DNA from 2 places in the Shewanella sp. TB7-MNA-CIBAN-0143 genome. Region 2 is predicted to be linked to the other one. Evidence: predicted binding sites of a transcription regulator. Region 2 holds the regulator's gene; the other holds the start of a gene.
What was found. Region 2 encodes ArgR, which controls arginine synthesis, uptake and breakdown. Its sites were predicted from a motif close to ANTGAATANNTATTCANT; they were not measured.

Region 1: the regulator ArgR is predicted to act here: its motif matches at 1,732-1,749, upstream of argC (N-acetyl-gamma-glutamyl-phosphate reductase).

What each region holds. Positions count from the first base shown of each region.
Region 1 covers NZ_JBEOPL010000003.1:41,337-44,765, reverse strand. The annotation lists gene argB (acetylglutamate kinase) at 1-497, opposite strand, end outside; gene argC (N-acetyl-gamma-glutamyl-phosphate reductase) at 528-1,508, opposite strand; gene argE (acetylornithine deacetylase) at 1,772-2,923, shown strand; gene ppc (phosphoenolpyruvate carboxylase) at 3,076-3,429, shown strand, end outside.
Region 2 covers NZ_JBEOPL010000013.1:110,670-114,098, forward strand. The annotation lists gene AAEY97_RS12255 (ABC transporter ATP-binding protein) at 1-111, shown strand, start outside; gene AAEY97_RS12260 (Dyp-type peroxidase) at 588-1,526, shown strand; gene argR (transcriptional regulator ArgR) at 1,589-2,059, opposite strand; gene AAEY97_RS12270 (META domain-containing protein) at 2,226-2,651, opposite strand; gene AAEY97_RS12275 (hypothetical protein) at 2,774-2,992, shown strand; gene AAEY97_RS12280 (GNAT family N-acetyltransferase) at 2,996-3,429, shown strand, end outside.

The DNA.
Region 1 (3,429 bases), on a different contig from region 2:
GCGGCTTGATCTGCGTTGACGTTTAACATTTCGCCTTGGCTAGAAATGGCAATCGAGCTACAAATTGGCATCCAGCCCTGGCTTAAAATAAAGTTTAAGTAGGTCGCGTCTTTTGGCTCAACTTCGCCTACGAGTCCTAAACGCTCATCTTTGATTTTTGCAGTAACAACATTGCCGTCGCCTAAGCTCATGCCTACGCTAACAATGCCAGCTTTAGCTGCAGCTGCTTGTAAAATTTTGTTTGAGGTACCTGCTAGCGCGCCAACAATAATAGGAATTTGATCTTCTGGCGTAACACGTAAACCGTCTAATTTAACCGTTTCTTTGCCATTAGCGGTTAATTGCTCATCAACCAAACAACCACCGCCATGGACTAATATGACTTGTTGACCCGCAGCAAGCATTTCGGCTGCTGCCGCCATTAAACGCGCCATGCCCATTTCGCATTGAAGCAACGCACCACCGACTTTTAAAACTAATACTGATTTTGTAGCCATTATTTTTATTCCTTCACTAATGCGAGTTAATTACACACCGAAATGGATTTTAATGCACTGTAGACCTTGGCTAGCAGCACCTTTCATTAAATTGTCTATCGCACTGGCGACCACTAAATAACCGCTGTTGGCATCATATTTCCAACCTAAATGACAATTGGGGGTGTTAACCACATCATCAACTTTAGGGAATTGATTGTGCTTTACTGTCACTATTGGCGCGTTGTCGTACACGCTATACGCTTTAGCGACATCGGCTTCTGTAGTGCCTGGTTTTAGTTGCACGGTAATGGTTGCCAAAATACCACGCTTAAAGTTGCCTAAATGCGGCGTAAAAATAACTTCCTGACCTAAATGTGTCGCAATCTCAGGCTGATGTCTGTGACCCAATACACCGTATGGCGTAAGGCTAACTTCGCAGAAACTGGTATGTAACTGTGCTTTACGACCTGCACCTGTTACACCACTCACGGCATTAATTACTGGATACATTTCAGTTAAGAATGGTTTAAGCGGTTTTAGTGCAGTAAGTGATGCCGTAGGATAACAACCTGGTACAGCAATCATTCTTGTTTGTTTAATTTGTTCGCTGTTCCACTCTGCTAAGCCATACACCGCCTGAGCTAATACATCAGGGTGAGTATGTTCAAAACCGTACCATTTTGGATATTGCGCCACATCGGCAAAACGATATGCACCGCTTAAGTCAAATACCGCTAAACCTTGCTGGTAAAACCATGCGGCAAGCTCTAGGCTAACTGAATGCTCAGTCGCTAAAACCACGGCATCGGCTTCGGCAACAATTTTCTTTTTAGCGTCATCTGATAACGGCGAAAGCGTATAAGCCATGTGACTATATGTAGGGTAAAGGTCGGCTAATTTACGGCATTTATCTAAACTGTTTTCCGACACATACAACCCTTGAACGCTGAAGTTGCTGTCTGCGTTAATTAACGAGGTAATTTGTGCACCGGTATAACCACTGGCGCCAATAATTGCGATGCTTTTCATAAGTTTGTTTTCTTGTTAAATAATGAGAGAAAGTGTCAGCATAGCCTATTTAGACGGGGGCCGCCTAATTTTGGACTATCGTCGCAGGAAGTTCGCGTTGATTATTGATATAGTGGTTTTAGCAGTAAGAAAGCACATGTTTATTTTCATTTCTATCGTTCTATTTATGGTGTCGGTTAATGCTGTTTGCTAGACTATCACACAATATTAATTATGCAATATATGTGAATAATTATTTTACATATTATTTTTTAGGATAACCCATGAGCACACTACCAGATCTAAAAAGTTGTTTTACACAGCTGATTGCAGCACCATCAGTCAGTGCACTCGAAGCAGAACACGATATGAGTAATCATGCAGTTATCAACTTGTTGCAAAATTGGTTCAGTGAGCTGGGTTTTGAATGCGAAACCCCCACGGTAGAAGACTCGCGTAATAAACAGAACTTGATTGCCAGAATCGGCAGCGGCAGTGGTGGGCTTTTACTTGCGGGCCATACAGATACTGTGCCCTTTGACGAAGGCCGTTGGAGCCAAAGTCCATTTGAGATGGTTGAAAAAGACAATCGTTGGTACGGCTTAGGCACTTGCGACATGAAAGGCTTTTTTGCATTAGTACTCGAAGCATTAAAAGACATGCCACTTGATCAATTCAAACGTCCGCTGACTATTTTTGCTAGTGCAGATGAAGAAACCACCATGAGCGGCGCTAAAGCATTTGCCGACTCAAAAGTTATCGCACCTGATTATGCGGTTATTGGTGAACCCACCAGCTTAAAACCTGTCTATATGCATAAGGGGCATTTAGCCCAAGGGATCCGCGTGATTGGTCGAAGTGGTCATTCATCTGATCCTGCTCGCGGCCTTAATGCTATTGAAGTTATGCATAAAGTCATTAGCCAGCTAATGAAGCTAAAGCAGCACTTAAGCGAGAATTATCGCGAAGATGCGTTTACTGTCCCCTACCCAACCATGAACTTTGGCCATATTCATGGCGGTGATGCCGCAAACCGTATTTGTGGTTGTTGTGATTTACACTTAGATATTCGCCCTTTACCGGGAATGGAGTTAGCGGATCTGGAATTAATGGTGTTGAACTACTTATCTGACATCAGTAAAGAGTATCCTGGCAGCATAAGTGTCAGTACTTTGTACCCAGGCGCAGAATCGTTTGCAGGAAAAGCAGATAATCCATGGACCAAACTCGTTGCAGAATTGTCTGGCAACGAAGCAGAAGTGGTCAACTATTCAACTGAAGCACCTTATATCAACAAACTAGGTTGCCAAACTTTAGTACTTGGGCCGGGCAGTATTAACCAGGCCCACCAACCAGATGAATTTATTGGCTTAGAATACTTAACGCCAACGGTAGAATTGATCAAAAAAATGATTTTTCATGCCTGCATTAAGTAAACATCAATAATCGGTGAAAGTTAAATCAAAATGTAACTTTTTTACGAAATAAAATTACAAAATACAGTGCCTGCGTATTGACCGATTTTGATACGCTGGGTATTGTGATGTAAGAGTTATTGGCAAAATCGTTCTTTTTTTCGGGAGTAAGTATGACAGAGCAAACGGCAGATATGTATGCGTCACTTCGATCAAATGTGGGGCATTTAGGCCAGATATTAGGCGAAACAATGCAAAACCATTTAGGCGATGCATTTTTAGAAAAAGTAGAACAAATTCGAATTTTAGCAAAAAAATCTCGCCAGGGTGACGAAGCCTCTCGTGAGCAAATGTTGGCATTATTAACCGCTTTACCAGACGAAGAACTGGTCCCTTTCGCCAAAGCCTTCAACCAATTTTTAAACTTAGCCAATATCGCAGAACAATTTCACACCATTAGCCGTAATTGCGACGAACTCGTGTGTGTGCCCGATCCAGTAGAGCAACTACTTGGACGCATGCTTGAT
Region 2 (3,429 bases):
GTCCAAATTGGCGATGATATTTTGGACGTCAGTAGCCAATCAACGACGTTAATGCCCGGTCAACGAGTGGACATAAATATTACAGCGCATCCACTGGTGATTTTTAATTAACTATCAATGCTGTAATTTTAATTGTCCAGCCTGCAGTGAACCTTAGTTCGGGGAAAGTGGTTATCAAATTACCCTTTGTTTGCTAAAAGTGTTGCTAACAGTACGTTATTAACTTGTAATAACGCTGCTTTAAACACCCCAGCAATAAGATACTTACCTCATGCTTGCAAAATAATGGCTAATTTTACGATGACATAGGCTAAATATCTGATTTAGGGCTTACTTTTTGGCCCTTAACTCTAGTGAGTTCGTTAACAATTGTAATGAATGATCAAGCTGTTATCTGCACGAATATGAATACAATATGTATTACAAACGGGCTAAATGTGAGTACACTTCAAGTAATTTAAATTTGATTAAGTTAATCTAATGATTAGCTTAACTGGTAAGAGATGTTAATCGCCGTCGAATAACATCAAAACGTTAAATTATCACCGTTTAGGCCGACATTTAGTATTAAGATGGATGAAGTTAATATGGGTAACCAAGTTATGCCTCGTGAACAGTTAGGAATTTGCGCAGAAGGGAATTTACACAGTGTGTACTTGATGTTTAATGCCAACGATGGTGTTGAAGATCAGTTACGCCCATCTATTGCTAATGTAGCGCAGTATATTTATGAACTCACGGATCAATATGCCGACAGTGCTTTTAATGGCTTTGTGGGTATTGGGGCTAATTTTTGGGATACCTTTTATCCAGAATCTCGCCCTGCATTATTAAAACCTTTTCCGGCCATGAGTGAAGGTAACCGTGATGCACCTGCAATGGAATATGATCTGTTTATTCATATCCGTTGTGATCGCTATGATATTTTGCATCTTGTCGCCAATGAAATTAACCAAATGTTTGAAGATTTGGTCGAGTTAGTCGATGAGGAACGTGGCTTTCGCTTTATGGACAGTCGTGACTTAACTGGTTTTGTTGATGGTACTGAAAACCCTAAAGGACGCCATCGTCAACAAGTTGCACTTGTCGGTGATGAAGATCAAGAATTTGTCTCTGGTAGTTATGTTCATGTTCAAAAATACATGCATAACTTAAGTAAGTGGCATCGTTTACCGCTTAAAAAACAAGAAGATATTTTTGGTCGTACCAAAGTTGATGATATTGAGTATGAATCAGAAGATAAGCCATTAACCAGCCACACAAAACGAGTTAACTTAAAAGATCCACACGGTAACGCATTAGAAATTTTACGTCAAAGCATGCCATATGGTTCGATTAGAGAACAAGGATTGATGTTTATTTCAGTATGTCGTACACCGGATCACTTCGAACAAATGCTCCGCAGTATGGTGCACGGTGATGGTCACGGGAATCATGATCATTTGATGTTGTTTACTAAAGCGCTGACTGGGTCGTCTTTCTTTGTGCCATCATTGGATTTTTTAACTCAATTTGATGATGCGTAAACGCCAGTTTTAGGTAATAAAAAAGCAATGCCATGGCATTGCTTTTTTATTGAAATGGTTTTTTATTCACTATAGTTGAATAAAGATCTAACCGTTTCTAATGTCTCATCAATGGTTTTAATACTTGCTGGACAGATGAAAATAGTATCATCACCGGCAATAGTACCTAATATCCCTTCTGGTTTGCCTATTGAATCGAGCAAACGGGCGATTAATTGCGCAGCACCAGGGCTAGTTCTTACCACGATCATGGCTTGGTTATGATCGACATCCAATACCAAATTTTTAACTGGGCTACCCGCAGTAGGTACGCCTAGCTCGGCAGGGAGGCAATACACCATCTCTTGCTTAGCGTTGCGAGTGCGTACAGCACCAAATTTGCTGAGCATACGTGATACTTTAGATTGATTAATATTACCGAATCCTTCGGCTTGAAGCGCATTAACAATCTCGCTTTGGCTTCCAAAACGTTCTTCTTTGAGAATCGCTTTAAAAGTGCGTACGAGCTCATCCTGATTTCTTGTCGCTGGCATAGTGATAATTCATCTTATAGTTGTTATTCAAAAATCTAGCACATTTTGAATAGATTGACTTATTAAGTCAAGAAAGAATCAGATTTATTGAATAAAAATTCATTTTTTAATGGAACTTTAAACTGACACTAATAACTAATCCGGCGACTCATTTAAACCATAGGCTTTAGGATAAGGGTAACGATTGTTTTGTCAGTACCAATAGCGTATCACCATTTATAGACAATAGATTGAGTTTTCCTTTAGAGAAATCAACTTGTTCTACCAATGAAATCGCTTGCATCAGTTCAGCTTCTTGGGTGATTAAACTATCGATACAGGCTTTCATAGTCGAACCTGATGGTGCAAGTTGAAGCAAGTGACCTTGTTGGGCGTAACGACCAAAAAATTGATTACAGCTATTATTACCTGTCAGTTCACCGTTTGGAGCAAAAACTAAATTTGCTGGGCTATTATTAATGGTAGGAGTGTCGAGGACGACTTCTACATGCCAAGTACCAATTAATTGTTCATTTGAGACAATTTGAGTGTGGCTTTGACAAGCACTAAGGCCTAAAAATATAACAGTGGCGCCGAGAATATGCTTTATCATGTTGAGAGATTTCCATATACCAAAAAATTGCCGTTATTCTACTACTTGAGTGTGAATAAGAGCGTAAATAATTGTAATGTTTTGGATTAATGAACATTATTTAACGTATTAAAGAGTCGCAAATGATCAAATTAGTTAAAGTGTTACATTTCGTCGGTTTAATCATGTTGTTGGTGGGTGTCGGCTTATATTGGCAAAGTGATATCGGTCAACAAGTCAGTGGGATGTTGGTCATTGCTTCACTCATTGGCGTGGGAACACTAATTATGTCTCCGCTGCCCGTTGCGCTAGTGATAGAATGGGCTAAGAAACAATCTCCCAATTCAGGGTCAAAGGAATAATCATTGTCATTTATTATCCGTAAGGCGTTATTAACCGATGTTGCTGCTATTGTGCAGTTAGAACGAGCCCATGTTGATGATGAGTTGGTAGGTTCAAATAGCCAACTTCATGCTCATTCATTTACCAAAGCAGAGGTGAGCCAGTTGATAAATCAACATTGGTTTATCGTAGCTGAAGAGCAAGGGGTGATCATTGGATATGTGATGGCGGCAAAATGGTCATTTTTTTCCTCGCAACCATTGTACCGACATATTATTCAAAAACTTAAGTTTGCCGATTTAAATGGACAAGCTTTATCGACGACTAACACGTGCCAATATGGACCCGTTTGGATACAAGAATCAAAACGCGGCCAGGGAGTTTTTTCGGCGCTGGTTACCGAATTAAAAAAACAAGTGGCAGATACCTTTCCATTTATGGTGACGTATGTTGCCGC